One region of the Halomonas sp. DP8Y7-1 genome, then DNA from elsewhere that is predicted to be linked to it. Evidence: riboswitches for the same ligand, from Rfam matches in the RefSeq annotation. Region 1 holds a riboswitch; the other holds the start of a gene.

Region 1 (6,853 bases):
TGGCGCAGGATCTCGGCCCAGACAATATCAGCGTCAATATGGTGTCCGGCGGCTTGCTGCGCACGACGGATGCTTCCAGGGCCACACCAGACGCGGTGTTTGACCTCATCGCCGCCAACACACCGCTGCGACGGGTGACCACCCCGCAAGAGTTTGCAGACGCGGTACTGCTGTTGGCTTCTCCGTGGGCCAGGGCCATCACCGGGCAGAATCTGATTGTCGATGGCGGACTGGTGAAAGGCTGATGACCTCCATGCACTTGAATCTCTTCATCCTGGGTTGCGGTCATCACAAGGCGGCCTGGCGACACCCTGGTTCCAGCGTCGAGCGATTGGCGGATATCGCCTACTACGAAGAGCTGGCCAAGCTTGCCGAACGCGGTCGCCTGGATGCGGTTTTCTTTGCCGATGGCCATGCCGCGGGCAATGTCGCAGACGGTCCGCTGTGGACCTTGGAGCCGCTGACAATGCTTGCCGCGATGGCGCGTGCCACACAGCATATCGGCCTGATCTCGACCGTCTCCAGCACCTTCTATACGCCATTTCATGCGGCTCGCATGCTGGCATCGCTGGACCATATCTCGGGCGGACGGCTTGGGTGGAACCTGGTGACGTCAATGTTCGACAGCGAGGCGCGCAATCATGGCCTGGAAGGCATGCCGGGCCACGCGCAGCGCTACGCTAGAGCGGAAGAGTTTGCCAATACCGTGCTGGCGCTGTGGGACTCCTGGAGCGATGGCGCGCTGCTGCGAGATCGCCACGGCGATTATGCGGATGCTGCTCAAGTGCAACCGATTCATCACCGCGGCGAGCATTTTCTGGTCGATGGCCCCTTGACGGTGCCTCGCTCGCCACAGGGCCATCCCGTGCTATTTCAGGCCGGGGCATCAGAACAGGGGCGAGACCTGGCGGCACGCTATGCCGAAGCCATTTACGCGGTGGCCTACGACCTGCCATCGGCCCAGGCTTACTGCGCTGACCTCAAGGCGAGGGTGAAAGCCGCAGGCCGTCCAAGGGTGGCGATCATGCCGGGGCTTGTGACCTACGTCGGGTCTACCGAGGAAGAGGCCCGACGCAAGCAGCGTGAACTCGACGAGTTGCTGCCGGTAGAGGCCTCGCGGCGACAGTTGAGCCAGTTTATCGGCCAGGACGTCAGTCACTGGGAGCTGGATGCGCCCGTGCCCGCGCTGCCGTCGCTGGAGGCCTTTACAGGACCGAAAGGACGCTATGCCACCATCCTGCGCATTATCGAGGCTGAACGGCCAACCCTGAGACAGCTAATGGGACGGCTTGCCGCTGGAGGTGGGCACTGCACGATGGTCGGCACGCCGGAGGGAATTGCCGATGAGATGCAGCGCTGGGTCGAACAGGGTGGGGCTGATGGCTTTAACCTGATGCCACCCTCACTGCCTCACGGCATCGAGGACTTCGTCGAGCAGGTCGTGCCGGAATTGCAGCGACGTGGGGTCTTCCGCCGGGAATATGAGGGCAAGACGCTGCGCGACCATCTTGGATTGTCACGCCCCAGCTGCTGAGCTGGCGTCTTGTTCACACTGCTGCTAGGCACGACAGCCTCTACAGACATCCGCCATAACAGCGGGGGAGCTCGCCCCGCCGTTATGGTTTCGGTTCAGTGGCGTCGGTTTGATTGCCTTAGGGAAACACTGCATAAATTACTGCGCTCGATATCTCGGCTGCTGGCGGTGCTCAAGATCCTCATTTAACCGCATGTAAACTCCGGTCTTTCCGCTCCGGCAGCTACCGACCTGTCATCGCTCGAAACATTTATTCAGCGTTTCCTTAGTTCTGGAAGCGTCTCACCAGGCCGCTCATTCGGTCAAAGTCGTAGCTCTCCCGAGATGGCATCAGCTTCATCAGGACGAGAGATACCAGCACCGGAACAAAGGCAGCCAGCAGGAAAGATTCCAGGAGTGTCGCGGTGCCACCGTTAGGCGAGGGGAACATCCACAGTCCGGCCAGCAGACCTGCTGCGGTACTGATCACTGCATTGCGACCGTGATAGCGGCGGTTGAACAGGCCGAAAAACACCGGAAAGGCTGCGGCAGAGCACAGCAGGTCTGCCAGCAGGAACAGGTAGAGGACGCTGTAGCCCTGCGCAGCGACCCACGTCACTGGTATTGCAGCGACGACGATGAGCCAGCGTGCCATTCTCATCAAGGCCGCCTCACTGGCCTGGGGCAGCAGCCTGTGCATGTCGACGGCGATAATGCTGGAGGTGGCATTGATCGTTGTGTCGGCGCTACTCATTACCAGCGCAAGGCCAAGAGGAATCAGGGCCAAGGCAAACCACAGAGGCACGTCGGACAACAATACGCTGAACAGAGCGACGGAGCCGTCTCCCTCAAGTCCCAGGCCGATGAACGCCAGACCGAACAGACCCATGAGCACGATGACCGGGAAGTTGAAGAGTCCCGCGATCCAGAAGCCACGCCTGAGCACGCGAGTATCCCGGGCCGCATAGATCCTCTGCCAGGTTCCTTGGTAGAACAGACCCGTCAGCATCACCGCGAGAAAGAAGGTCAGGCCAGCGCGCAGGCCGCCAGCATCGGTGATATCCAGCAGTTGCGGAGCACGCTCGCGCAGCCCCTCGAGCGTCGGCGCAACGCCACCCGCCGCCTGCCAGCCAAACATGAGCAAGAGAGCCAGCAGTGGCAGGATCACCAGCATCTGCACCTTGTCAGTGAAGATGGTGGTGCGCAGGCCGCCGTAAAAGGTGTAGAGCAGGGTAGCGACCATCACCACGCTGGCGGTCAGCCAGAGGGGGATGGGGGCCAGCAGGGTCACCATATGGGCGATGGCGGTCAGCCCTGCAGCCAGAGAGATAAACAGGTAGAACAGCATAATCGCCAGGGTGAACGCATACATCGTGCGGCCGTAGCGGTGGATCACGAACTCGGTCAGGCCGTGGCCTTCGGGAATCAGCTCCCGCATGCGTCGACCAAGAGGAATCATCACCAGGCGAGGCACCATGGAGCCGAGCGCGTAGCCAATGACCGCCGCGATACCGCCCCAGGTGGCAGCCTGGGCCGGTCCAAACAGGATCCAGGTGCCCAGTGTGGTGGCAATCAACGTCAGCACCGTGGCACGAGTGTTCTGACTGTTACGTGCGGAGATGTAGTCATCAAGGCCGCCCCGACGGCGTCGGGCGTAGAGCAGGCCTGGAATGGCAAAGATGGCAGCGCACAGCAGCAGCCACAGCGCCGTCCAGAGAGGGTCGAGCATCATCGAGAGAAACCTCTTTCTTATCGTTGTCCGCAGGGACCAGTGGACATCGGGACGGACGGCGGGCAGGAAGAAAGAGGGAGTGCGGCAACCATCCTTCCCTTCGCCGGCATGACCCGGATCAGGTTCAAAGGGTTACCGCGCAATGCGGAATCTCAGCCCCGTGCTATGGCCTTGGTGCGATACAGCACTGTCGCGGCGCTGTCACGACCTGTATGGCCAATAGGGCTCCCCTAGGAAGAGGTCCAGACTAGGGCCGGCTCGCGGGGCTGTCAATTGCAGAAAGGTAGGGCGCTCGTTGCGGAAGCATCGCGCCGCTAACGCCCCTCGAGTGACAGTGTTTGGCAGGCCCGATCCAGCCAGTGGGTCGTCTCCGAGAGCCTGGGGTGGGGGTTGTTGTTGCAGTCGAAGCAACCCGAGCTCTTCGCCACCTCTGCCAGCGACGTATCAGAGGTAGCGTTCAGCACGAGGGTGCGCCGATGCCCTCCGCCGCCGGCAAGAAAGTGGGCAGCTTCAGCGTGCTGGACTTCCATGGGAAAGGACAGGTCTGACATGGGAAAGGACAGGCCTGACGTGGGAGTGTCTGGTGAGACAGTGTCCTCGGCAAGCGCAGTGCCTGGCTGGCCTCTGCACCAGATGACTTCGAATCCCCTCTGATGGGCATGCAGGCCAATGCGATGTACGTCCCTGATCTGCCCAGCCATTACCAGGCGCAGCGCAGGTTGGACCAGCAGCGCAAGCAGCTGATCGCATTGCTGTACCAGTGGCTCATGTTGCTCGGCACGCCTCAGTCGGGCGGGGGAGCCATTTAAGTTGATAAGGCGAACCAGCGAAGGTTGTCCGAGCAGCGTCGCGTGCAGGACTTCCAGATGGGTCTGTGTCGGGCTGTCCGGCAGCAGTAGTTCCGCGACGTGGTCGCGACCCTGGCTGACATGGACTGTCGTCAGGGGGGAGTGATGGACGTCGGCGTGCTGGCGCTGGTCCTTAAACGGATGCGGTAGTCGGTAGGCGTTGCCGTCGTCGTCAACCGGCTCCGCTTGAGTGGTCTGCATACGGTAATCCACAAGACCGTAAGCGCTGCCCAGTTGAGTCACCAGCCAGGCGGCATGTCCTTGGTACGTGAGCGAGAGAGCTCTCTCGATCGCCATCAAGTTCTGGTAATACATGGCATTCGCCTCTTGAGCACCGTGAGCGAACGTGCTGTCCACGCAGCGTGGAAAATTCTGATGCATTCAACCATACAAACAGCCAAATTCATTAGCAGGCCAGAAGGATGCTTGTGCGTCCTATCACGTCAGGGGAACGACCAGGAGAGCCAGCATGGACCAGTATGCCTGGGTGCGAGAAGCATTGACGCTTGCCGGGACGGTACTCGTCAGGGTGTCGCCAGCGGCGGTGGTGCTAGACGTGGCCGGCGATTGTGCGTCGGTGTTGGGAGGATCTCGCGATGAGGTTGTCGGACGTTCGTTGTCGGAGCTGCAGGGGCACTCCGCCAGGCTTGCAGAAGCCATGGCGGGTGCGGGCAGGCAGTGGGATGAGCAGGGAAGGGGGCAAAGCCGTAGCTCGGCTTACGTGATGCTGCCTGATGGCAGCATGGTGCTGCGTCTGCCGATGCAGCAACGACCTGACCATGGTGTGGTGGCTCGGCTAGCGGATCATCTTCCAGTCATGGTGGCCTACGTGGATCGAGACCTGTGCTTTCGCTTCAACAATCAGGCATATCAGGACTTCATTGGCCTTACGTCGTCTGAATTGGCAGGTCAGCCAGTGGCATCGGTGCTCGACGCCTCCTCCTATGCGAAGATTCAGCCGCGCTTCGCGCGTGCCCTGGCGGGGGTAGAGGTCAGCTACGAGGATTCACTGGTATTGCAGGACGGCAGGAGAGCATTTTTCAAGGTGAACTACTTGCCGGATATCGTGGATGACGGTGTCGCGGGCTTCTACGCCATCATTCAGGACGTCTCTGAATACCGATCGATGATTCAGCTGCTACGGGATGTGCACACCGGCGTTAACCGCACGGATATCGAGACGTCCGAGATTGTCGACATGCTGCTGCGAGATGCCCTTGTTTACCTGGGCCTGGACATCGCGCTGGTCAGCGAGGTGGTGGGTGAGCAGTACAGCGTGCGCTGGGCGGCCAGTGATGGGGCGCCGGTAGGTCCTGGGGATACCTTTCCTCTGGGGGATACGTATTGCCGTCTTACCCTTGATGCGTGTGACGTCTTTGCTACCCATCATGCCAGGTGTGATGAGCGTGTTAGCGGGCACCCCTGTTACCAGGCGTTTCAGTTGGAAACCTATATTGGTGCGCCCATTTGGATAGAGGGCTCCGTCTGGGGAACGCTTAATTTTTCCAGCGCTAGACCTCGTCGCCAGCCCTTTTCAGAGGTTGATATTGAGCTGGTGCGTCTGCTGACCGGTGCAGTAGAGCGAGTGATTACCAACGAGCTGGACGTAGCGCGGATCAAGAGAGAGCGCGACGAGCTGGAAGATCAGGCATTGCGTGACCCGCTCACGGGATTGCCCAATCGGGCGCAGCTCGATCGCTATGTCGACGAACTTATAGAGGAGTGCACTTCACGGGGGACGGGCTTTGCCCTGGCTGTGCTGGACATCGACTTCTTCAAGCAAGTGAATGACCACTATGGGCATGTGGTAGGAGACCAGGTCTTGGTGTGGCTCGGTCAGGCCGTTGAGCAGTGTCTGCGTGATGGTGACCTGGTGGCCCGTACCGGAGGCGAGGAGTTCGTTATCGTCATGCGTCATGCCGCATTGGAGGAGGCCATGAGCGCGGCGCAGCGTGTATGTCAGGCCATCAGCCAGAGCCAGATCGAACTTGCAGACGGTCAGCAGTTGAACATCACCATCAGCATGGGCGTCGGTGCGTACACCAAGGGGGAGACGTTTACGTCGCTATTTGAGCGCGTGGATCAAGAGCTGTACGCCGCAAAACACGCCGGACGCAACCGGGTATGTGGCAAGCGTCATATGGCCTAAACAGAGGCTGGTCTTTGGATGGTCTTTGGATGGTCTTCGCTTTCGGCGCGCTAGTGCTCGTTCCCTGCAAGGTGTCTTGCGAGGCGTCTTGCGAGGTCTCTTGCCAGGTGTAGTGGCGTGAAGGCCTTGGCGATGCCAGGGCCTTTTGCGTGCTGATGCCTTGCGACGGTGTATGGATGTGGCAATGACGGCGACTAAAGGTGGGTCCCCGCGAACGTTATGGCGAGGACATAACAGAGCCGTCATGCGCTGATGAGTTTTTTTGATTCAGGCTATTGCCAAGCTGCCTCGAGATCCGTAAAGTACGCATCCGCTGCCGGCGACGAGCAAACGTCACAGGCGGTGAAGAGTGGTAAAAGTAGTTGATTTGAAAAGGCTTTTTTAAGCTTCTCGGAAAAGTCACTGCTTGACGAGCAACGAGAAATCGGTAAAATGCTCGCCACTTGATCGGAGTCGCCGACAGGGCATCGAAAGATGCACTAAGGCACGCTTCGCTCTCTTTTGAAGTCTGCGAGCATCGCTTGCGGGACGCAAAAGAAAGCGCTTGACGAAACGCTTCGATTCTGTAGAATACGCCTTCCTCGCAGGGCGCTGAGCAAAACGCTCGGGTC
Region 2 (25,131 bases), 110 kb from region 1:
GTGTATCGCCCCTGATACCAACCCATCGACCTCGCCTTCCGCCAACATCATGGTGCCCAGAACCACACTGTCGTGAAGCTGGGCCTCGGCGGTCAAGGGGGTCAGCTTGCCCTTGCGCCGTTCCACCATGGGGGCGATGAAGCGGCAACGTTCGCTGTCGGGGTCGAGAATCTGCAGATCATCGGGCAATTCCAGGCCGCGGGCCTTGGCCACTTCCACAATGGCCTGGCGCTTACCCAGCAAGACGCAGTTGGCGATGCCGCGGCGTTGGCACAGGATGGCTGCTTCCAGGGTGCGTGGCTCATCCCCTTCGGGCAGCACGATGCGCTGGCGCTTTTGCTGGGCCATGCTGACCAATTGATGGCGAAAGGCCGCTGGAGACAGTCGGCGCTGGGTCTCGTCGTCCATCAATGCCAGCAGCCATTCTCGATCGAGGTGATCCGCCACAAAGGCGCTGATGGCCTCCGCCCGTTCCTGGTCATCCACCGGAATCCCACCGGGGATGTCGGTCAGTTTGGCTACCGTGGTGAAGCTGTCGGTATCGACGGACAGGACAGGCAGGCCGGAGGATAGTGCTGGCTGGCAGACGTCGATCAGCTGCTTGCTGGGGGTTTCGCCGTGGGTTAGCAGGAGGCCCGCCAGGGGCACCCCGTTCATGGTGGCGAGGGCAGCAGCCAGCAGGGTGTCGTCGCGATCACCAGGGGACACGATGAGTTCGCCCGGGCGCAATGCATACAGCAGATGCTCGGCGCTGCGGGCACCCAGGGTGGTATGGGCGACGCGACGTCTATCAGCATCACCGTGATGCAGGATCCTGGCGCCGAGGGCGCGGGCCACATCCAGGGTCCGCGGCGCGGTCAGCGCGGCGCGATAGGGTACCGCGGCCACTACCGGCAGGCTCTGCTCGGATGCCGTGGCCAGTTGGTCCTGCCAGTGCTGGCGGTGGGCGCTGGCTTCACGATCACTGACGGAGGCCAGGGTCTGATCGCTGGCCGAGTCATCGCCGTCACTGGGCAGGCGCATCAGAATGGTGCCGAGGGTACGCCTGGAACCCACCGCGTCGATGCTCTGGCGATGGAAGGCCAGGCTCTTGGCCAGCTCCTTCAGGTCGCTCGTCTGGCCATCGGCGACCAGAATCACCTGGGCGTCCAGGGCGCTGGCAAGACGTACATTGAGATCCAGGGCGTAGGCGTTCTTGCGCAGGGGGCGAATGCCTTCCACGACGATGAAGGCCGGCCGCTTGCCGGTCGCCGGTTTGGCGACCCGTGAATGGCGTTCGACGGCAAGCTCAAGCAGACCGTCGCTGTCATTTCTGCCCAGGTAGTGCTCCACGTCTTCCCGGGGCACTGGACGAGGCGAGCCGATGCCCAGGGTGCTGGCGACCAGCGAGCGAGCCCTTTCGGCGCTGTTGCTATCGTCATCGATGCCCTCTGCCTGGCTGAATGGCTGCAGGAAGCCTGCCTCCAGGCCCAGGGTATCCAGTGCGCGCAGCATTCCCAGCGCCGCAGAGGTCAGGGCGACCCCCTCATCCACCGGGATCAACAGCAGGGTACGGGGTTGCAGGCTCATACGGCTTCCTCGGACCTGTCGGCCAGTGCCAGACGGGTGATCAGTGCTCGGGTCTGGCTGGCGATATAGCCTTCTTCATCGGTGGGAATGACGCGGATTTCCGGCGAACCGGACTCGCTGGCGTCATGGATGGCACCTTCGCTGCCGCGCGCAAGAGCGCTGTTGGCAGCGCTATCGAGATGCACGCCCAGCGCCTTGAGGTGGCCCAGCGTGCGGGCCCGAATCAGCGACGAGTTTTCTCCTATGCCGCCAGTGAAGGCGATGCCATCGACCCGAGGAAGCGCGCAGGCGAGACCGGCCAGGGTCTTGGCCAGGCGATAGCAGAACACTTCGATGGCCAGGGTCGCGCCGGGGTGTCCTGCGCCTGCGGCCTGCTCCAGCTCGCGCATGTCATTGGTCAGGCCAGATACGCCGAGAAGGCCGCTCTTCTGGTTGAGCAGCAGGTCAATCGATTCCAGCGACATCCCTAGCTGGCGGGCCAGATGGAGGTGCAGGCCCGGGTCGACGTCGCCACTGCGTGTGCCCATCACCAGCCCCTCCAGGGGCGTCATGCCCATGCTGGTATCCTGGCTTTCGCCTTCCCAGACTGCGGTTGCGGAGCAGCCATTGCCGAGATGGGCGATCAGCCAACCTCCGTGTCCCCGCTCGCTGACCTCGGCCAGGCGCTCGCTGACGTAGGCGTGACTGGAGCCGTGGAAGCCGTAGCGCCGGATGCCGTGGCGCTGATACAGGTCTTCGGGAATCGCATAGCGGTAGGCGTGGGCCGGCAGGGTCTGGTGGAAGGCGGTATCGAATACCGCCACCTGGGGCAGGTGCTCGAACAGACGTCGGGTGGCGGTGATGCCATCCAGGTTGGCCGGGTTATGCAAGGGTGCCAGGCTGACGGTCTGGCGAATGGTGCGGACTACCGTGTCGTCCAGCAGCGTGGCGCAGGTGAAGCGCTCGCCGCCGTGGACCACCCGGTGCCCGATGCCGACGGGACGTTGATCACCCAGGTGGTCGAGGATGGTCTTGAGCGCCAGGGCGTGGGTGGCTCGAGGTAGCGAAATGTCACGCCGGTTGCCGTGCTCTTCTTCCAGCTTCAGGCAGGCATCGTGGCTGCCCAGGCGCTCAGCAATGCCTGATATCCGAGGTGCGCCAGGGGTCTGATCGACCAGCGCAAACTTGATCGAGGAGGAGCCGCAGTTGATCACCAGTATCGGGGCTTTCATGCCATCTCCAGAGAAAGACGCCTTGTTAAGGCGTGTAAACGGGGGGGGGGATGGCGGCGAATCTAGCACCGCGGCCGGTGCCTCATAATTGTCCTGGGGAGGTAGGGAGGGCCAGTTGCTGGTGGAACAGCACAGCTTGTGACGACCATCAAGTGACAGGGCAAAGAGGTTAGACTTTGGTAGCAATTTGTGCGATGCAGCGTGAAGGCTGCCGGCGGCCCTGAATCTCCGCCGCAGCATTCGCTTTGCGGCAGCCTCCTTCCCGCCCGCGGGGCCGCGGGCGGGAAGGAGGCCGTGATGGGCTTGCGTCAGACTTCCTTGTACAGGGCACCGCCTTGCTGGCGGAAGGCTTGTGCCTGCGCCTCCATGCCCGCCATGACCGCCTCGCTGTCGCCGTCCAGGCCGTTGTCGCGGGCATAGTCTCGGACTTCCTGGCTGATCTTCATGGAGCAGAACTTGGGTCCGCACATGGAGCAGAAGTGGGCCACCTTGGCCGCGTCCTTGGGCAGCGTCTCGTCGTGGTAGGCGCGGGCCGTGTCCGGGTCCAGGCCCAGGTTGAACTGGTCCTCCCAGCGGAACTCGAAGCGTGCCTTGGACAGCGCATTGTCCCGGCGCTGAGCGCCGGGGTGCCCCTTGGCCAGATCCGCCGCATGGGCGGCGATCTTGTACGTGATGATCCCGGTCTTGACGTCGTCCTTGTCGGGCAGGCCCAGGTGCTCCTTGGGGGTGACGTAGCAGAGCATGGCGCAGCCGTACCAGCCGATCATCGCCGCGCCGATGCCTGAGGTGATGTGGTCATAGCCGGGAGCGATGTCGGTGACCAGCGGGCCCAGGGTGTAGAAGGGCGCCTCGTCGCAGTACTCGAGCTGCTTGTCCATGTTCTCCTTGATCAGGTGCATGGGCACGTGGCCGGGCCCTTCTATCATCACCTGCACGTCGTGCTTCCAGGCAATGTGGGTCAGCTCGCCCAGGGTCTTGAGTTCGGCCATCTGAGCTTCGTCATTGGCATCTGCCACGGATCCCGGGCGCAGCCCATCGCCCAGCGAGAAGGCCACGTCATACTGCTTGCAGATCTCGCAGATCTCCTCGAAGTGGGTGTAGAGGAAGCTTTCCTGGTGGTGATAGAGGCACCACTTGGCCATGATCGAGCCCCCCCGCGAGACGATGCCGGTGACTCGGCCAGCGGTCAGCGGCACATAGCGAAGAAGCACACCGGCGTGGATGGTGAAATAGTCCACCCCCTGTTCCGCCTGCTCGATCAAGGTGTCGCGAAAGACCTCCCAGGTCAGGTCCTCGGCCACGCCCTTGACCTTTTCCAGCGCCTGATAGAGTGGCACGGTACCGATTGGCACCGGTGAGTTGCGGATGATCCACTCACGGGTTTCATGGATGTTCTGTCCAGTGGACAGGTCCATGATCGTATCCGCCCCCCAGCGAATCCCCCAGGTCATCTTGTCCACTTCCTCTTCGATGGAGGAGGTCACCGCAGAGTTGCCTAGATTGCCGTTGATCTTCACCAGAAAGTTACGCCCGATGATCATCGGCTCGGCTTCGGGATGATTGATGTTGGCCGGGATGATGGCACGTCCGGCGGCCACTTCCTGGCGCACGAACTCGGGGGTGATCTCATCCGGCAAACGGGCTCCGAACGACTGGCCGGGGTGCTGGTGGCCAAGTATCGCTTCGACCTCGTCACTGCCACGATAAGGGTCCTGAAGGGCCTGTCGACGTTGATTCTCGCGAAGTGCAATGAACTCCATTTCCGGTGTGATGATGCCGCGCCGCGCGTAATGCAATTGGGTGACGTTGCCCGGGCGGCCATCGGCGGTCCTGGTGGCGCGGCGTGGTGTGCGCGTCAGCTCGAAGCGCAGCGGTGCCAGCAGTGGGTCATTGGCACGCCGGCGGCCGTACTCGGAGGTGGGACCGTCGAGCCACTCGGTGTCGTTGCGCTCCTCAATCCAGGGCCTGCGCAACTCGGCCAGTCCCTTGCGCAGATCGACCTGTATCGCCGGGTCGGTATAGGGGCCTGAGGTGTCGTACACCAGTAGCGGTGGATTGGCTTCGTCGGCGCCTGAAGTGCGCGTCGGCGACAGGGTGATTTCGCGAAATGGCACCCGCAGGTCGGGGCGGGAGCCCTCTACATAGACCTTGCGAGAGCCTGGCAGGGGAGTGACGGCGGCCTGGTCGACCCTGGCCGTCTCGGCCAGGAAGTGGGCGTCATGGCGGGATCTCGGATGAGACGAGGGATGGTCGAGTGACATAGGTGGTTTCCTCTCACGGCGGTGCAGGGCAAGTGGCGTCGCCCTGATGGTGGTAATGGCACGTCGCGAGGGAGAAGGGGGCGTCGAGGCCGTGGCCGTGAGCGCTTGATCCCTACGCTGGTCCTCGCCTCGATGCCGTAACATCGGGGGTATCCCCAGATCAGGTTCAACGGGTCTCATGCGCTGCATGATCTCAGCCGCTGGCTGCGGCACCCCGTCAAGCGTTGCTGTTGTCAGCTTGTCTGTGTTGTCGAGCGCGATCGCCCAGGTCGATCGCCCAAAGGCGTCGCCAAGGTCAGTCGCTCAGCTCCAGTCCCATCTGCCAGAAGTCGGTCTCGAGACGGGTCGCGTCGCTAAAGATGCGCGCCAGCCGGTCGAAACGAGCGCTCGATACCTGGCTGAGCTGGTCGTCGAGCCAGTGCCTTTCGCGCACGGCCGAGGCCTGAAAGTCAGGGCTTGCGTACATGGTGATCCAGGCATCGTAGGGATTGTCGCCACCACGCAGCGTCTCGGGATGATCCGCCAGCCAGCGACCGATATCGGCGTAGCCGACCATGCAGGGCGCCAGGGCAACGTGCAGGTCCAGCAGATCACCACGACTGCCGGTGTCGAGGACGTAGCGGGTATAGGCCAGGGTGGCACGTGCCTCCGGTAGACGGCTGAGCTCGCTGTCGTCAATGCCCCATTCTCGGCAGTAGGCAAGATGCAGGCCCAGTTCGACCTCGAGGATCGTCTGCATCCCCTTGAAGGCCCCCTGCAAGCTCTCCAGGTCCTGGCTCTTGTAGGCAGCAAGGGCGTAGGCGCGTGAAAACTGCAGGAGAAACAGGTAGTCCTGCTTCAGATAGTGGCGAAAGCTGGCGTCATTCAGGTCGCCGCGCCCAAGTGCACGAACGAAGTCGTGCTCGGTATAGCGCCGCCAGTCGTCGCGGCAGGCAGCGATCAGATCGTTGAAGCAATAGCCCATGATAGCTCCGGCATAGTGGATCCGGTGGGCGGGGCAGAGAAGGACGGCGGGGAGGAAGGGCAGGCCCCCGCAGGGAAGGCGTGCCACCGCCTGATTCCCTACGCCGGTTCAAGGTGTGAGTCCACACCGCACCCGGATCAGGTTCCACGGGATCGGTGCTGTCGGGCCGCTACACCACGCTGGCCCTGCACCATCTCAGCCGGATTGACCGGCACCCCGTCAAGCGAGTCGACCGCAGTCTAGCACGCCCCTGCGGCTTTGCCAGACACCACTTTCGGATAGCATCGGAAGGGGGCGTCAAGGGAGGTTGTCGAGAGAGACTACCTAATGATGACGCCGCGGCCATGAGGGTCACGGCCGCGGCGTCCTGCACCGACGCTGATGATGGCTTATGATGGATCAGCGACGATCTGGCGTGGGGGTGTCGATCGGGTGGCCAGGGTCGCTGTGCACCTCAGCCGATTGATGGGGGCGTCGGAAGGACTGCACAGGCATGTCTCGGGGACGCTCGCTGGGGGGAGCGGCCGGCGCGCCCGATGAGGGTAGCTGACTCTCGATGTGTAGATCGGCGACGACCCTGGGGGGGCGTGTCTCACTGGGTACCAGCAGAAGCCCGGCGCGGGCCAGGCGGCGGCCGATGGTCAGGCTGGAGCTCCAGCGCACCAGCGGAGCCGCCAGCACCAGGCCGAGCCAGACGGGCGTCAGCCAGAGAAAGAAGCTCGGAGTGTAGGCCCAGGTGACAAGAGCCCACACCGCACCAATCAGCGACCACAGCCAGGTATGGCGGAAGGCTTCCCGCCAGGGCAGTGCCCGCCCCTCTCGGGATTGCGGGTCCCAGGCAACGGTACGACCGGTCAGCACCTGGATCACGAAACGGCTGTGGAAGACCATCATCAGCGGTGCGATCAGCATGGCGAACAGGGTCTCCACCAGCATGCTCAAGACCAGTTTTGGGCGTCCCCCGTAGCCCTCTGGATCCCGCATGAGACCAAGTATCAGTCCCAGCACCTTGGGCATCAGCAGCATGCCCAAGGTGCCGATCAACAAGGGAATGATCAGGTTGGGCGGAGCGATGGGCCAGTCAGGGAACAACTGCGAGCTGGCGGTGAAGAAGTTCGTGGGAACGAGAGCCCTGATCAGCGCATCGATGGTACTGATGACCAGGATCGCCAGCCACACCAGCGACGACAGGTAGGCCAGCGCGCCGAAGAAGAAGTGCAGACGGCTCAGCACATGCAGGCCGTGGCCATTCAGCAGGCGCAGATGCTGCAGGTTGCCCTGTACCCAACGTCGATCACGCTTGGCATAGTCGAGAATGTGGCTGGGCATTTCCTCATAGCTGCCGCCCAGGTCGGTGCGCATGCGCACCTGCCAGCCGGCTCGGCGCAACAGCGCTGCCTCGACAAAGTCATGACTGAGGATATCGCCACCCAGGGGCGGCTTGCCGGGGAGCTCGGGAAGGCCACAGGCGTCGGTGAACGCGTCCACCCGAATGATGGCATTGTGGCCAAAATAGTTGGCTGCGGTGGCGTGCCAGAAGCTCAGCCCTGCCGCCAGCATGGGCGAGTAAAGCGCGGCAGCGAATTGATTGCAGCGCCCGAACAGACTTTGCTGGCGCACGGGAATGGGCACCGTCTGAAGGAGCCCCAGTCGAGGATTGGCCATCATCTCGTCGATGAGCTCGACCACCGTGGTACCGCTCATCAGACTGTCGGCGTCGACCACCAGCATATAGTCGTAGTGGCTGCCCCAGCGGGTGCAGAAGTCGCCCAAGTTGCCTGCCTTGCGTCCTGCGTTGCTGTCCCGGTGGCGATAGTGCAGCCGGCAGTGGCCCTCGAGTCGCTGCTGCAGCGCTGCCATGGCGGCCTTTTCTTCCGCCACGACGGCGTCGTCGGTGCTATCGCTGAGCACGAAGGCCTCGACGTCGATGCCCTCCGGCAGCTCGCCAAGGTCCATGCAGGTCGTCTCGAGCCCAGCCGCGACCCGGGCCACGTCCTCGTTGTGGATCGGCATGACCAAGGCGGTGCGAGAGCGAGAGCCGGCGGGCCTCATCGGTCCGGGGCCACGCCGCTTGAGGCTCAAGGGGTCACGCCCAGTGAGGTGAAGCACAAACCCGATCACGGCGCTCCAGAAGGCCATGGTGATCCAACCGAAGGTGATCGCAAACAGCCCCAGGATGGCCATTTCCAGGGGAGTGATGCCCTCGACATACAGGATCTTGAACATGGTCCAGACACCCAGCGCGGTGGTGGCGGCAATGGCCATGCCTACCAGCGTTCTGCGCCACCGGGGCCAGGGGACTTCCGGGGTATGCTCGTTCATCGGGGACTCCAGATGCTGTTCCAGGTTTCGCTCAGGCGCTGGTCGCGCAGCATCAAGGTCAGGCGCAGGTCTGCCGGCGTTTCGCCGTCAGGCAGCAGCTTGAAGCTGGCCCGCCAGGTGTCTCCATCGGGCAGCGCTGTCACCTTGGTTTCCGTCGTCTCGCCACTGGACGTGGTCAGGTGCACGCTGACCGGCTGGCTCGCATCGAGACCCTCGAGCTCGCCGCCGCGGAAGTCGATGATGAACTGCCTGAGCTGTTCGTCGGGGGGATTGCTCTGACCGGGAATGCCACCCCAGCCCTGGCGTGACCTGACGACCCGCGCCAGGGGTTCCTCCATGGGGGTGTCAGCGAAGGTCCAGGTCTGATACCGATAGGTGCGTGACTCTCCCGCCTTGAGGGGCGAGGAGGGGACCCAGTAGGCCGTGATATTGTCGTGGGTCTCGCTGTCGGTCGGAATTTCGATCAATTCCACGTGGCCTTCTCCCCAGTCGCCAGCGGGCTGTACCCACTGACTTGGGCGGCGTTCGTAGCGGGCTTCCATGTCCAGATAGGCATCGAAGTGGCGCGGACGCTGGACCAGGCCGAAGCCCCTGGGAGAGGTATCCTGCAAGCCAGAGATCTGCAGGTCTGCGGGATTATCGAGAACGCGCCAGGTCCATTCGCCAGAACTGGTGGCCATCAGCAGCCCGCTGGAGTCATGCACGCGGATGCGATAGTCATCTTCTTCCTGCCGATCCATTTCGCCATGCAGGAACATGCTGGTCAGCGGGGCGACCCCGAGCTTTTCGACATCGCTGCGGGCGAACAGTCGCGCTTCGGTGTCGACGACAGTGTTCTTGCCAGGCGCAATCTCGAAGCGGTAGGCCCCGGCCAGCGACGGGCTGTCCAGCAGCGCCAGAACCGTCATACGATTGGCGTCAGCCTCAGGCTGGACCAGCCAGAACTCGCGAAAGGAGGGGAACTCTTCGCCCTGGGGCATGGCCGTATCGATCGCCAAGCCTCTTGCGGAGAGCCCGTAGCCCTGGTTTCTGCCCACCAGGCGGAAGTAGGAAGCGCCGAGGAATACGGCAAACTCGTCGTCGACATCCGCTCGGTTGAGCGGGTAATGCAGACGGAAGCCGGCATAGCCCTGGTCGCCGAGATCCAGTTCGGCCAGCTCAGCAGCATCGTCGTCGTAGCGAAAGCGCTGCTGCTCGAAGGGCAGGGTGCGCACCTCACCATCTTCGAGAAGATGGATATCGACCGGCTGGTCGTAGAGAAAGCCGGGATGGAACAGCTCCACCTGAAAGTTGCCGTGATCGCGCCAAAGCGCCTGTTCATCGCGGTAGCGAATCTGCCGGTAGCGGTCGTAGCCCATCTCGGCCACGGCGTCAGGCAGTGTACTCTCTGGCGCTTCGTAGGGCGCTTCGGCCAGGGTTCTCGCCTGATCGGTCACCTGTTCGAAAAGGCTGTCGGCATCCACCGCCAGCGCGGGTGCGCTGACCAGCATGCCGGCCAGTGCCCATGATGCAGCGGCCTTCCAGTGGGGGCGGCCGCGTCCACTGACGCGGGCTGACTCGGCTGGGTAGGCAGTGGGCGGTGTCGACCGTCCGCAGATGACTCGGGTGTTCACGTTCGCTCTCCTTGCGGCCTGATGGCACCGAACTGCCAGTGCTCTGTCAGGCGGAACCAGTGGGACGTTGGGCAGTGGGCGTCGGGACCTGTCACGGCTATCGCGGAGCCATCACGGTCTGCCGCGGATCGCCGTGATACGTGACCATCGCCGCGACTGCCGTTGCGGCGATGGTCGAGAGGCGGTCAGCCAGCAGGTCGCGTGTCTCACTTTGCCCATATTTGTGCTGAAACGGCTATCCATGCTCTCCACACTCTAGCCTATTGTCTGATGGTAAAGATGCAATAGATGGGTTCTACCTGCCTTTGAGAGGAGGTGGAAAGTGAGGTTCCGTGTCGTCTTCTGGCGACAAAATTGCGAAGAAATGTATCCCTGCGGATACATGTCGCAGGGGCAAGGGCAGGAGAGAAGGGGAAGGGGAAGAGACAGGGACAAGAGAATAGACAGGAGAAGAGACTGATTCGGCAGGTAAGGCGCGAGGCAGCAGGGGCGCCCGCGTTGGCGGGTGTCGGCTCGGCTGCGTCAGATGGCTACCACAGCCAGCTGTCCAGCCGAGGCGGCGGCAGCCGCCGGTGTAGCGCGCGCCAGCCGATGATGCAGCGAATCACGAACCAGGCACTGACCAGCAGTGGTGGCAAGGCCAGGCCGATGACCAGAACCGTCAGCACCGCCGCGGCGGCCCCATACACCAGGCCGATCCAGAAGGTTCGAATCAGGTAGTGATAGTGGGCCCGAAGCCACGGCGGGGCATCCTTGCGGTACACGTAGGCCACGATCAGCGCGATCAGCAGGGTCAGGAACCCGGTGACCAGGCCCGCCAGGTACATCACGTACAAGGCGTGCCCTACATGGGTGTCGCGGGAGATCGAGTCCTGAGGACGGGTCACTTCATATTCCTCGAACTGTACAGCCGGTGGCGGCGGAAGTCGGGATCGCCGCGCTGCTCTTCCAGGGTCTTGGTGAAGCGCTTGTACTCCCATTGGTACTGGGCGGGTTCGAGCGCGATGACCTCTTCGATGCTGGCATTGACACCGGTACAGGAGGTCGTCTCGTCGGCATCGTAGACCCGCTCGTCGGCGGCCAGGAAGTGCAGGGCAAACCCTCGCCCGGGTAGGCGCAGGGCGACGCCTGTCACCACCCGTGCTTCGGTGCGTCCCACCAGCTTTGGCAGCAGGGTGGCGGTATAGGCCGGGCGTCCGAAGAAGGGAGCAAAGACACCGCTGCCCCAGCTGGGCTCCTGGTCCGGCAGGATGCCGACGGCCTCGCAGCGCTTCAGCGCCTTGAGCAGGGCGGCGACCCCTCTTGGATTGGTCGGCACAAGGCTGGCGCCGCAGCGCTCACGTCCCGCACGGATGATGGGATCCAAGGGTGCCAGCTTGGGCGGCTCGTACATGGCGGTGAAGGGAAAGTGGCTGGACAGCCAGAAGTTGAGCACTTCCCAGTTGCCAAAGTGAGGCGCCAGGATGATGACCCCCTTGCCTTCGGCGCGGGCGTCATCCAGCAAGGCTCTGCCATGCACCTCGACGATGCTGTCAGCCACGCGCTGCGGGTCGCCTTGCCAGGAGAAGCCGAGCTCGAGCATGGTGGCGGTCGAGTGCGTGAGGCTGTCGCGAGCCAGCGATTCCCGCTGCTGCGGGCTGGCGTCGGGGTAGACGACCTCCAGATTCAGCCGAGTGACCGCGCGTTCGCGCTTGAGCAAGGGGTACGCCAGGCTGACGAGAACGCGGCTCAGCCGCCACAGTGAGGCGGGCGAGCAGTGCGACAGGAGGGTCCACAGGCGAGCGACGGCAAAGGCCTGCAGACGTTGTTGCCAGGGGAGTTGCATGATCAGATCAGCCAGCTTTCCAGGTTGTCCGGGGCACGCTTTTCCTGCAGGGCCTTGAAACCCTTCACACAGCGGACGATCAACCATACCGCCAGCGCCAGCAGCAACGGCAGCCCGATCAGGACGAAGGTCAGCAGGGAGGCGACGACCGCATAGACCAGTCCGATCCAGAAGGTGCGGATCTGGTAGCGATAATGCTGGTCCAGCCAGGCGGGGCCCTTGCCCTTGTACACATAGGCGATGACCACGCCGATCACGGCGGTGAAGCCGGTGACCAGGTTGGCCAGCAGCAAGGCGTAGCCGACCATGGCGATGGTGGTGTCGGCGCCAAAGCCCTCCGGCTCGGGGGGCGTGACGTGGGGAGACTGGGGCTCGAGGTCGCGCTGGCTCATCCGTGTTCCTTTCTGTGCATGTAAAACGGCTTCGCTATGATACCCAGCCTGTGCCGCAATGCCATGATGAACGGGGGAGATTCGTCGCTGGATCTTACTCGTTCCTCGGCCTCATCCCGCTCTAGACCTCACCGTGCTCCTGGGGTTCTCGCAGTGGGCGGCAGATCTCCAGCAGGTTGCCGTCGGGGTCTCTCAAGTAGAGCGACTCGATCTTGCCGGTGGCGCCCTGACGAGTCACCGGACCGAGCTCGATATCGACCGACAGTGCCTCCAGGTGTTGCTGGACGTCAGCAAGGGGCAGCTGGCTCTTGAAACAGATATCGAGGCTGCCGGGCGTCGGTGTGGCGGCGCGCGGGTGGACGTCGGTCGCGGTCCAGTGCAGACGCAAGGCCAGCTCGCCCAGCATCAGGTCGACACGTTCACGGTCTCGGTAGCGGACATCGAGTCCAAGCACGCGCGTGTAGAAGTCAACGGCGCGGGAAATATCGGTCACGGTGATGACCAGGTGATCAAGACCTGACAGCATGCCTTTCTCCACAAGTGAATCAAGCCTCAGAGAATACGACGATGCCGAGCTGTCCGCTATGCACAAACCCGACGACCCAGCATTTTCATTGGGACGGACAGCGCGACTACTTCCGCTGTCCGCGCTGTGACCTGATTGCCGTGCCGCCGGCTCAGCGTCTGGCGCCAGCCGCGGAAAAAGCGATCTACGACCAGCACGACAACCGCCCCGACGATCCCGGCTATCGGCGTTTCCTGGGACGGCTGTTCGGTCCCTTGAGCGAACGATTGCCTGCCGGGGCAAGTGGGCTGGATTTTGGCGCTGGCCCTGGCCCCACGCTGTCACTGATGTTCGAAGAGGCCGGCTTTTCGATGCGGATTCACGATCCCTACTACCACCCCTTCCCGCAGTGGGCAGAGGCGGAGTACGACTTCATCACGGCCACCGAGGTGGCTGAACATCTGTACGCCCCCGGTGAGGTACTGGCCAGTCTGGTGCAACGCCTGCGTCCCGGTGGCTGGCTGGGGTTGATGACCAAGCGCACACCGGATGACTTTGCCGGCTGGCACTATATCCGCGACCCTACCCATGTGGTGTTCTTCAGTGACGCGAGCTTTCGCTGGTTGGCCAAGCGGCTGGGCGTCACGCTGGAACTGGTGGGCTCGGATGTCGCGTTGCTGCAGCGGCCAGCGCGCTGACGTGGCTGTAATTTGTGCTTTGTCAACAAGGCGTTGCAGGAGCTCTGCAAAAGCGGCTCGAAAGCCGTTGACAGACGGACAAACGGGGGTATATTCGCCGCCCAAGAGTCGTCAATAACGCACCGCGACGGACGGACTCGATATGCCATCACTCACCCGCCGTCGTCGTCCGCGTCGTCCGCATCGCTGGAGCCCAGACCTGTCATGTCTCCTCAGCTTCTGGCCATGGCTCTGCCCCCTGTTCTGGGGCTGTTCATCCTTGGTATCGGCAATGGTTTTCTGTCGTCGCTGATTACCCTGCGGCTCGATGCTGCCGGGGAATCCCCGGTCGTGGTCGGCTGGGTATCTGCCGCCTATTTCATTGGCCTTGGGCTGGGGGCGCTGTTCAACGATCGCCTGCTGCTGGCCATTGGCCATATCCGCGCTTACGGCAGCTTTGCCTCGTTGGTCGCCGTGACCGTGCTGCTGCAAGGCTTGATGCTGGACCCGGTGGCCTGGTTCGGCTTACGTCTGATCGGTGGCTGGGCCACGGTGGGGGTCTTCCTGGTCATCGAAAGCTGGCTGCTGGCGTCCGGTGACTCCCAGGTTCGCGGTCGCCTGCTGGCGCTCTACATGATCGCGCTTTACGGCTCTGGCGTGCTCGGGCAGCTGTTGCTTGGCGTGACCCAGAACCTGGGGGACACCGCACCGTTCATGGTGGTGGGGGCGCTGGCTTCACTGTCGGTGCTGCCGATGGCGATGATTCCCCGCGTGACCCCGCTTCTGGACAAGATCGAACCCCTATCGCCGTTCCGGCTGATGGTGTTGACGCCGACAGGGGTCGTGGGGGCGTTTGGCTCTGGCATGCTGGCCGCTGCCGTCTATTCGCTGCTGCCGCTATACCTTCAGCGCAACGGTTTTGGCGTCGCGGATGTTGGCCAGCTGATGGCGGTCACGGTGCTGGGCGCCATGTTGCTTCAGTACCCGGTCGGACGCTGGTCTGATCGTCATGACCGGCAGACCGTGCTGATTCTTATCGGGATCTTCTGTCTGGCGATCTCACTGACGGTGCTGTTGGTGCCGTTGCCTTCCTGGGGGCTTGCGGCGCTGCTGTTCCTGCTCGGGGGTGGGGTGTTCTCGCTGTATCCGGTGTCCGTCGGTCACTCAGCTGACCGCGCCCCGGCCGGTGCCCTGGTGCCGATGAGCCAGGGACTGCTGCTGATCAGCGCGCTGGGCTCGTCGGTGAGTCCGCCTCTGATCAGTCCGGTCATGGCTGCGCTTGGCGACACGGCGCTGTTCATGTCCTTTGGTGCCTTGGGAGCTGCCCTGGTGCTGTTCTTCGCCTGGCGTCGTCTGGTGCGTCCTGCTCCGGTGCCTGTGGTGCCGTTCTCTGCGGCCACCCCGCTGTCCTCGGTGGGCGCGGAGCTGGTGGTCACCGACGAGTGGGTGCAAGGCGCCAAGGAGCACGAGCACATGGAAGACTTGTCAGACGTGGTGCCTGACGTGGATGTAGCCGAGCCTATCGTCGGGCCCCCGGTCGAAGAGGGACAGTACGTGGCCTACTTTGACGACGCCGGCTTCCACGATGGGGTGCTGCATCATCACGAGGCCACCGAGGCCGTCGATGAGCACGAGTCCGAAGCGGTCAAGGACACGACGGGGCCGGAAGCAACGTCCAGCGATCCGTCCACCGGCCATCCAACGGCGTCAGACTCTGCCTGCGGCAAGGCCAGCGGCACCTGACGTTCGGCGCCTGCGCTAGCGTGGGTGTCATCCGCCGCCCTTCGTTTCCCACTCAGCTACCTGAAAGACCGCGGGGGTGAAAGACGGCGGGGGTGAAACACGGCGGGGGTGAAACACGCCGGGGGGAGAGACGGCGCGGGGGTGGTCATTGCTCGAACAGCAGCTTGAACAGGGCGCGCCGCACTGCCGGCGTGGCCTGCTGGCGCGCATAGGCGAGCAGCAGGTCGTGGTGGTTGGGGTGGCGGGCGTTGCGGACCAGAATCTTGCGAGCTTGCTGAACAGGGGTGGTAGTCATGGGCGTTCCTCCGGGGACAAGGCCCATCGTGGGCCCTGGCATGGGAGGTAGTCGTCGCGAGGGACCTATCCTTGACGTTGCGCCCTGTGCTGCAACGCTAACAGGGCGGACAGGGCCCGCCACAGCGCCCCTGCGGCGGGTGATGGGTGATCAGTCGCTGTTCCCGTCGGCTGTCCTGTCCAGCTGTGCACGCCAATCCATGATGCGCTTGAAGCGCTCTTCCTGGCCGTAGTCAGACGGCTGATAGAACGCCTGAACGGGTAGCTCCTCCGGCCAGCAGTCGTGCTGGCTACCCGCTGGGTATCCGTTGGGTTCATTGTGGGCATAGCGGTAGCCGTCGCCATGGCCGAGGGACGCCATCAGTTTGGTCGGTGCGTTACGCAGGTAGGTGGGCACCTCCAGGCGTGGTTGTGACGCGACGAATGCCTGCGCCTTTTTCCAGGCCTGGTCGATGGCGTTGCTCTTGGGCGCCACCGCCAGGTGGATCGCGGCATGGGCGATAGCGCGCTGTCCCTCGTAGTCTCCCAGGCGCAGATAGGCGTCCCACGCCGACATCACCAGGGGCAGGCAGCGCGGATCGGCATTGCCGACGTCCTCCGAGGCAATCGCGGCCAGTCTGCGCACCACATCAAGAGGGTCACCACCGCCCTGAATGAACCTCGCCATGTACAGCAGGGCAGCATCTGGACGGGAAGATCGCACGGACTTGTGGATGGCCGATAACAGGTCATAGTAGGCATCTCCCTGCTTGTCGAAGGCGCTCGCCGTGTGGCCGATAACGTCGTCGAGCACCCCGGCCTCAAGCCGTTCTCCCGGGCCCTGGGGCGCGCTGGAGGGAACGGTGAAATCGCAGGCGGTCTCGAGCAGGCCTAGGGCGCGGCGTGCGTCGCCCGCGGCGGCCCTGGCCAGGGTGGCCAGTACCTCATCGTCGACCTGGATATTGCGCTGGCCAAGGCCTCGCTGTGTATCGCTCAGCGCTCGGCGCATCACCTGGATCAGGGCGTCGTCATCCAGGGCCTTGAGCACATGGACTCGCGCTCTGGACAGCAGCGCCGAATTGACCTCGAAGGACGGATTCTCCGTGGTGGCGCCAATCAGCGTCAGCAGGCCTGACTCCACGTGGGGCAGCAAGGCATCCTGCTGGCTCTTGTTGAGGCGGTGAATCTCATCCAGAAACAGCACCGTGGTCTGGCCTTGTCCCTGGGCCGCCCGGGCCCGCTCGACGACCTCGCGAATGTCCTTGACCCCAGCCATTACCGCAGACAGGTGTTCCAGGCGTGACTGGGAGGCGTGTGCCAGGATGTCTGCCAGGGTGGTCTTGCCGACTCCCGGGGGGCCCCACAGGATCATCGAGCGAAGTTGTCCGGCTTCCACCATGCGCCGCAGAGGCTTGCCCGGGCCCACCAGCGATGGCTGTCCCAGGTAGTCGTCGAGGGTTCTCGGGCGCATGCGCCAGGCCAGCGGCGCTGCGTCTTCCTGGTGGGCCTGTTGAAACATGTCCATCGCCGACTCCTGCTCAAATGGAAAAATGCGCCAGAGGTTAATGCTTAGGCGGATTGTAAGAAATCGTTCATTACTTATGTGGTGGAATTCGTCGGGCAGAAACGTGATTATGCGTCTAGGGTGATACATTCCGGTGTGTGATCGATCCGGAACCTGATCCGAGAAGGCCAGTCTAAGCTAGGGTGCCTTCAGCTCACGCTGACCACAGGAGGTTTCCGTCATGCCCATGCTAAAGCAACTGCGACGGGATCACGCCAACATGGCGCGCATACTGCACGTCCTGCAACTCAAGCAAAAGACCCTCGCTCAGGGAGAGCGGCCCAATTTCCAGCTTGTCAGGGAGGTGGTCGATTACATTCTCGACTACATGGCAGGCTTCACGCTGCCGCTGGAACAGATCTGCACCGATCGCCTCAGGGAGGTGGCGCCTGCCAGCGAAGACATCGCCGAGCGCCTCTCCGGAGACTACCGCAAGCTCAAGGCAAGGCTCTCCCGCCTGTCTCGCGACATCGACATGATTCTGATGGACGTCGCTGTTCCCATGGACCAGTTCTCCAGCGACCTGCGCGACTACCTCGACAGCCACCGGACCTACCTGCGCCAGGAGCGAGAAGAGCTGTTTCCGCTGATCAGCGAGCACTTCTCTGACGAGGACCTCGAACGGCTGGCGCATGCCTTGCCGGAACACGCCACCTCTGAGCTCGAGAGGCTGCAGGGGGCCTACCCGGAACTCTACGCAGAGCTCAGGGAAGAACCCATGCCGGCCTGACAGTCGGTGCGCCCGCAACCTTCCATCTGACACGTCACTCCAGGGTAAATGGCGGTAACGGCGGTGGCGCTTGACTCGCGCTGCTGCTGACTCCGCTGCATCCTCTCGGGTAGAATGGCGCCATGATGATCATGGCGCCATATCCTGTGTCTGCTCCCGTTCAATATCTTCTTCGTCGCCGTACCAAGGGCCCATCGTCGCCGAGGATGGGCCTTCGTGTGATCGTTGATGGCGTGGGGGACTGATGGCGGGTCCTGTACTGGTTTTCGACTCAGGGGTTGGCGGGCTGTCGGTGGTTCGGTCGCTGCGCCAGCACCTGCCCGAGACAGCAATGGCGTATTGCTGTGACAACGCCATGATGCCCTATGGCATCCGCCCTGATGACTGGCTGGTCCAGCGTATCGTTACGGTGTGTGCTGCCGCCGTCGACGCGACCTCTGCAGATACCCTGGTGGTGGCCTGCAATACCGCCAGCACGTTGGCGCTCAACGAGCTTCGTGAACGTCTTGCGCTGCCCGTGGTGGGTACCGTACCCGCCATCAAGCCTGCTGCGTTGGCATCACGCAGCGGCTGTCTGGCGTTGTTGGCCACCAGTGCGACGGTATCAAGGCCGTACACGCAGCGACTGATCGATAGCTACGCCCCTCATTGTCGGGTAAAGAAGGTCGCCGCAGATGCGCTGGTGACCCAGGCTGAGCACCAGCTGGCAGGGCGAGCGGTGGATCTTGAGGTGGTGCGTCACGCCCTGGCGCCGCTGATCGACGATCCGCTGGTGGATACGGTTGTGCTCGGCTGTACCCATTTTCCCCTGCTGTTGCCTTGGCTGGACGAGGTCATGCCGCGAGCCATCACCTGGATCGACTCGGGGGACGCCATTGCCCGGCGCACGGTTCAAGTGATGCAGCAACCCGATGCGCGCCAGGGAGCGCAGTGCGCCTGGCTGACGGCATCGTCGCCGGCGCTGGAGCCTGGGCTGTCGCGCTTTGGTTTCGACGCGGTTCGCCAGCTGCCGACGGTGTAAAGCGTCTGCCTGACGTGGAGCCTGTGCGTGCCAGCCTTGAGGCTGTCCGGCGGGGTCGGGCAGCGCTGGGCCGGGTTGCGCTGGGTCGGATAAAGCAGAGCCGGACATCCAATGTCGTCTTGATGTCGCCCTGATGCCGTCTTGATGTCGCCTTGGTCGCTGCTCGTTCTGGCAGTTCTTGATGAGAGCGCTTTATGACAGCGCTTTATGACAGCTCGTTTTGACGGTTCTTGCTGACAGCGCTTGCTGCCGACGCTGTCTGTCTACCCTGTTTTTCTCTGGTTTCTCTACTATCCAATGTTTGTTGCGGAGTCATTGTGGCCATACCTGTTGTTGACCCTGAACGCTATACCGAACAGCTAGACGCCAAGCGCGAGCGCCTGGAAGCTCAGTTTGCCCGCTTCTCGCCGCCGGCCCTCGAGGTCTATCCGTCACCGCCGAGCCACTATCGCCAACGCTGCGAGTTCAGGGTGTGGCACGAAGGGGATGATCTCTACTATGTGATGTTCGAGGTCAATCCCGACGATCCTTCTGACAAGGCGCTGGTGCGTATGGATCAGTTCGCCGTGGCCAGCGAGCGGATCAACGCCCTGATGCCAGCCCTGCTGGATGCCATACGCGACAACCCGGTGATGCGACGCAAGCTGTTTCAGGTCGAGTTTCTCTCGACGCTGGCGGGGGAAACCTTGGTCAGCCTGATCTACCACCGCCCGCTGGAGGACGACTGGGAGGCGGATGCGCGCGCGCTGGAGCAGGCGCTTGGAGTGATGATCATCGGCCGATCGCGCAAGCAGCGTATTGTGCTGACGCGCGATCACGTGTGGGAGCGTCTGGAGGTGGATGGCCGTACCCTGCACTACCAGCAGGTCGAAAACAGCTTCACCCAGCCCAATGCACAGATCTGCTCCGCCATGCTGAGCTGGGCCCGCGATGTCACCGCCGGGAGCCAGCACAGTGACCTGGTAGAGCTCTATTGCGGCAATGGCAACTTCACCATCGCGCTGGCCGAGAACTTCCGTCGGGTCCTCGCCACCGAGATTTCGCGCACATCAGTGGCCAGTGCCAAGGTCAATCTGGAGGCCAACCAGGTGACCAACGCCGTCGTCGCCCGGATGTCTGCCGAGGATTTCTCGGCTGCGCTGAAAGGGGACAAGGGCGGACGACGTGTCGACGAAATGGCCCTGGACGGCTATGACTTCTCGACAGTGCTGGTCGATCCCCCGCGGGCCGGCCTGGACGCCGACAGCTGCGCACAGCTGAGCGAGTATCAGCGTATCGTCTATATTTCCTGCAACCCTGACACCCTGGCCGACAATCTTGAACAGCTGACCCAGACCCATGATGTGGTGAGGTTTGCTCTGTTTGACCAGTTTCCTTTCACCCATCATTGTGAATGTGGCGTACTGCTGGAGCGCCGCTAGCACCAAGGCGCAAGCTGAGGCCGCTGTCAAGACCGATGCGCAACCGTCATGCTCCATGAGAAGGCGGGCATCTGGATGGGGGAGAGGAAGGGATTGCCGTAAGCTTGGCGACCATGCACTACGCTCGTCATAACCGTTCAACTGGCCACAGTGAAGTGGCCGCCGCCAACCGAGGTGAGGATGTTACACGTCGCACAGGATGACAGTCGCGAAGATCTGCTGAAGCAGCTCGAGGAAAGGCTCGAGGGGCGACTCGATCAGGACAAGGCCGGCCAGGTGAGTAACTTCGCTCGTCACTTCTACTCCACGATTCCGCTGGAAGATCTGACCGAGCGTCGCCTGGACGATCTCTACGGCGCCACTCTCTCGGTATGGCACTTCCTGCAGCAGTTTGACTCTGCCTCGCCCAAGGTCAAGGTGATGAACCCTGACTTCGAGGAGCACGGCTGGCAATCGACCCACACCTTCGTGGCCGTGTTGCATAAGGACATGCCGTTTCTGGTGGATTCCGTGCGTATCGAGCTGAATCGTCGTGGCATGACGGTGCATGCGATCCACAACTCGGTGCTGTCGGTGGCCCGGGACGAGCAGCACCGGGTGGTGCGCCTGGCCTCTCCGCGTGACAAGGACGCACCGGAGCAGCGCGAGTCGCTGATCGCCATCGAGGTCGACCGCCACTCCGATCCCGCCGAGCTGGCCGCCATCGAGCAGAGCCTGCAGGAAGTCTTGCAGGAAGTCCGCACTGCCGTGGCGGATTTCGAGCCGATGCGTGCGCGCATCCGCGAAGCCATCGATGAGCTGAACACCTGCTGCCCCGGACCGGTGAACAAGGACGACCACGCCGAGGCGGTGGCCTTCCTGGAGTGGATGCTGGAAGACAACTTTACCTTCCTGGGCTATGACGAATTCAGCGTCGATGGGTCCAATGGGGGGCAGAGTCTCAATCAAGTGGACGGCAGCGAACTAGGACTGTTCCGCCTGTCCGAGGCGCAGTATCGCCAGCGTATCCGCACCGACCAGGGGGTCGAGGGGGATCGTTACGTCCTGGTTCCGCAGCTGCTGTCCTTTGCCAAGAGCGCATTTCATGCGCGGGTGCACCGTCCGACCTACCCGGACTACGTCACCATCGATCGCTACGACGACCAGGGTAACGTGATCGGCGAGCGCCGCTTCCTTGGCCTGTTCACGTCCGGGGTGTACAACGACTCTCCGCGCCACATTCCGATCCTTCGGCGTAAGCTCAAGGCGGTCATGGACATTGCCGGCTTCAACCCCAAGGGCCATAACGGCAAGCAGCTGACGCAGATTCTGGAGGTCTATCCGCGCGATGACCTGTTCCAGATCGACACCGACGAGCTGGCGCAGACGGCACTGGGCATTCTCGACATCCGCGAGCGTCGCCGCGTGCGTCTGTTCATTCGCGAGGATCGCTTCGGCCAGTTCTACTCCTGCCTGGTGTTTGTGCCTCGTGATGTGTTCTCCACCGAGCTGCGACTGCGGCTGCAGCGCGTGCTGTGCGAGGAACTCGACGCTACCTTCGGTGACTTCAATACGTACCTGTCCGAGTCGGTGCTGGCACGTATCCAGTTCATCCTGCGCTTTAACGGAGAGGCGCCAAGCGACTACGACATCAAGGCGCTCGAAGAGAAGCTGGCCCGACTGGCTCGCAACTGGCGTGATGATCTGCTCAATGCGGCCATCGATGGATACGGCGAGGAACAGGCCAATCATCTGCTGGCCCGCTTCCGTGACGCTTTCCAGGCGGGTTACCAGGACGATTTCAGTGCCCGCACCGCGGTCTATGACCTGCAGCACATCGGCGAGCTCGACAACGGCAAGCCGCTGGCACTGTCGCTGTATCGGCTGATCGAAGAAGAGGGCAGCGGCGTCAATCTCAAGCTGTTCCACAAGGGCAGCCAGATTCCGCTGTCTGACGTTCTTCCGATGATGGAAAACCTTGGCCTGCGAGTGATCGGTGAGCGACCCTACGAGGTCGAAGCCGTGGATGCGAGCTACTGGATCCATGACTTCGATCTGGAGCATCACACGGCCACCGAGGTCAATCTGCAGGAGATGCGCAAGCCGTTTGTCGAGGCTTTCCAGCGTATCTGGGCCGGTGAGGCGGACAATGATCGCTTCAACCGCTTGATCATTGGTGCCAATCTGGATTGGCGCGAGGTCGCGATGCTGCGCTCCTATGCGCGCTACCTCAAGCAGATTCGCTTCGGCATCTCTCAGAATTTCATCGCCAATACGCTGGTCGCGCATCCGCACATCACCCGCGAGCTGGTGACCCTGTTCGAACTGCGCTTTGACCCAGAGGATCGTCCTGACGAAGGCGAGGTCGAGGCATGCGTCGAGCGCATCAACACCCTGCTCGACGATGTGGCCAGCCTCAATGACGATCGTCTGCTGCGCCGCTATGTAGAGCTGATCATGGCGACGCTTCGGACCAACTATTACCAGAAGACCGACGAGGGCGGCTTCAAGGACTACCTGGCCTTCAAGCTGGAGCCGTCCAAGGTGACGGGCATGCCCAAGCCGCGCCCGATGTTCGAGATCTTCGTGTGTTCTCCCAGGGTTGAAGGGGTCCACCTGCGCGGTGGCAAGGTGGCCCGCGGCGGCCTGCGCTGGTCCGATCGCCACGAGGACTTCCGCACCGAAGTGCTGGGGCTGGTCAAGGCGCAGCAGGTCAAGAACTCGGTGATCGTGCCGGTCGGTGCCAAGGGCGGCTTTGTCTGCAAGCGCATGCCCGAGGGGGCCGATCGTGAAACGGTGCAGAAGGAAGGCATTGCCTGCTATCAGACCTTCATTCGCGCCTTGCTGGACGTGACCGACAATCTGGTCGGCGGCGAGGTAGTTCCGCCCCAGAACGTGGTGCGCCATGATGACGCCGACCCCTACCTGGTCGTGGCGGCGGACAAGGGCACGGCAACCTTCTCTGATATCGCCAACGAGATTTCCCTGGAGTACGGCCACTGGCTGGGCGATGCCTTCGCCTCCGGCGGTGCCAACGGCTATGACCACAAGAAGATGGGGATCACCGCCAAGGGGGCCTGGGAGTCGGTCAAGCGTCACTTCCGCGGTCTTGGGGTCGACACCCAGTCCGACGAATTCAGTGTCGTCGGTATCGGCGACATGGCGGGCGACGTGTTCGGCAATGGCATGCTGTTGTCCGAGACCATTCGCCTGGTCGGGGCCTTCAACCACCTGCATATCTTCGTCGATCCGACGCCGGATGCCGCGTCCAGCTTCAAGGAGCGCAAGCGTCTGTTCGAGCTGCCTCGCTCCAGCTGGCAGGACTACGACGAGAGCCTGATCTCCGAGGGCGGTGGCATCTTCTCCCGTGCGGCCAAGTCCATCAGCATCACGCCGCAGATGAAAGACGCCTTCGGTATTACCGAGGACAAGCTGGCACCCAATGACTTGATTCAGGCCATGCTGCGCTCCCGCGTCGACCTGATCTGGAACGGCGGCATTGGTACCTACGTCAAGGCCAGTACCGAAACCGATGCCGAGGTCGGTGACAAGGCCAACGACGTGCTGCGCATCAATGGCAATGAGCTCAACTGCAAGGTAGTGGGCGAGGGCGGTAACCTTGGCCTGACCCAGCGTGGGCGCATGGAAGCTGCCACTCGGGGTGTGCGGGTCAACACCGACTTCATCGACAACGCGGGCGGGGTCAACTGTTCCGATCACGAGGTCAACATCAAGATCCTGATCGATGAAGTGGTGGCCAACGGCGACATGACCGAGAAGCAGCGTAATCAGCTGCTGGCGGACATGACCGAGGAAGTCAGTGAGCTGGTGCTGACCGACAACTATCGTCAGACCCAGGCGCTGGATCTCTCCGAGCGTCTGTCGCTGCAGGGCATCGGTCCCTATCGTCGCTTCATCAGCGAGCTCGAAGCCGCAGGTCAGATCGACCGTGAGCTGGAGTTCCTGCCGTCCGACGAAGAACTTCAGGAGCGGGCCGCCAACGATCAAGGCATGGTGTTGCCGGAGCTGTCGGTGCTGATCTCTTACGCCAAGAGCACCCTCAAGGGCGATTTGATCGCCTCGGACGTGCCTGACGACGAAGTGATTGCGCAGCATGCCGCGCGGGCCTTCCCCCAGAGTCTGGTGGAGCGCTACCGTGACCAGGTGTTCAGCCACCGCCTCAAGCGTGAAATTGTCGCGACCCAGCTGGCCAACGATCTGGTCGACCATATGGGCATCGTGTTCACGCGCCGGTTGATCGACTCCACCGGGATGGGACGTGCCGATATTGCCCGTGCCTACGTGATTGCCCGAGACAGCTTCCAGTTGCCGAAGCTGTGGGAACAGATCGAGGCGCTGGACAACAAGGTGTCCACGGACATCCAGTACAGCATGATGCTGGACCTGATGCGGATGATCCGCCGGGCGTCACGCTGGTTCCTGCGTAACCGTTCTGGCCAGTCTGCCGCGGATTGCATCGAGTACTTTGCACCGCGCATCGCTCAGCTGCAGGAGAACATCGGCAAGCGCCTGCGCGGTGAAGACCTCGAGGCCTGGCAGGCCCGTCGTGATGAACTGGTCGCCGCAGGAGTGCCTGAGGCGCTGGCATCGACCGTCGCCGCCACCGATAGCCTGTACACGGCGCTGGGTATTATCCAGACCGCGCGCCAGGTCAACGAGAAGCCGCAGAAAGTGGCCGAGGTCTGCTACGAGATCGGGGCTCGCCTGGAACTTCCCTGGATGATCCAGCAGGTGACCGCTCTGCCGGTGAAGGATGGCTGGCAGTCCAAGGCCCGCGAGACCTTCCGCGACGATATCGAGCGTCAGCAGATGGCCTTGACCGCCAGCGTGTTGACCATGGAAAGCGGTGCGCGTGATACCGCCGGGCGTGTCGAGCAGTGGCTCAAGCATCATGAGTCGATGCACAAGCGCTGGTGTCGTCTGATCAACGAGGTCGAGAGTGGCGCCCAGGGTGGCTTCCCGCTGTTCGCCGTGGCTGTGCGCGAACTGGTCGACCTGGCAGAGAGCAACAGCGAGGTGTAACCGCCATCACCCGCGCGC

The links. A riboswitch is a leader RNA that binds a small molecule or an ion and turns the genes downstream of it on or off. The one in region 1 is predicted to bind thiamine pyrophosphate.
Region 2: another riboswitch for thiamine pyrophosphate. It lies ahead of tenA (thiaminase II); the one in region 1 lies ahead of KUV41_RS09315 (sodium:solute symporter family protein).

What each region holds. Positions count from the first base shown of each region.
Region 1 covers NZ_JAHVIN010000005.1:921,204-928,056, forward strand. Annotated here, with positions in the region: gene KUV41_RS09305 (3-oxoacyl-ACP reductase) at 1-245, shown strand, start outside; gene KUV41_RS09310 (LLM class flavin-dependent oxidoreductase) at 245-1,534, shown strand; gene KUV41_RS09315 (sodium:solute symporter family protein) at 1,800-3,245, opposite strand; TPP riboswitch at 3,324-3,487, opposite strand; gene KUV41_RS09320 (hypothetical protein) at 3,560-4,408, opposite strand; gene KUV41_RS09325 (diguanylate cyclase) at 4,563-6,242, shown strand.
Region 2 covers NZ_JAHVIN010000005.1:798,554-823,684, forward strand. Annotated here, with positions in the region: gene pta (phosphate acetyltransferase) at 1-1,569, opposite strand, end outside; gene KUV41_RS08770 (acetate/propionate family kinase) at 1,566-2,780, opposite strand; gene thiC (phosphomethylpyrimidine synthase ThiC) at 3,089-5,041, opposite strand; TPP riboswitch at 5,134-5,268, opposite strand; gene tenA (thiaminase II) at 5,337-6,005, opposite strand; TPP riboswitch at 6,083-6,234, opposite strand; gene mdoH (glucans biosynthesis glucosyltransferase MdoH) at 6,405-8,327, opposite strand; gene KUV41_RS08790 (glucan biosynthesis protein) at 8,324-9,940, opposite strand; gene KUV41_RS08795 (hypothetical protein) at 10,471-10,827, opposite strand; gene KUV41_RS08800 (lysophospholipid acyltransferase family protein) at 10,824-11,765, opposite strand; gene KUV41_RS08805 (DUF4870 family protein) at 11,768-12,157, opposite strand; gene KUV41_RS08810 (VOC family protein) at 12,279-12,683, opposite strand; gene KUV41_RS08815 (class I SAM-dependent methyltransferase) at 12,725-13,360, shown strand; gene KUV41_RS08820 (MFS transporter) at 13,565-15,082, shown strand; gene KUV41_RS08825 (hypothetical protein) at 15,228-15,377, opposite strand; gene KUV41_RS08830 (replication-associated recombination protein A) at 15,528-16,880, opposite strand; gene KUV41_RS08835 (hemerythrin domain-containing protein) at 17,107-17,649, shown strand; gene murI (glutamate racemase) at 17,894-18,670, shown strand; gene trmA (tRNA (uridine(54)-C5)-methyltransferase TrmA) at 18,988-20,091, shown strand; gene KUV41_RS08850 (NAD-glutamate dehydrogenase) at 20,272-25,113, shown strand.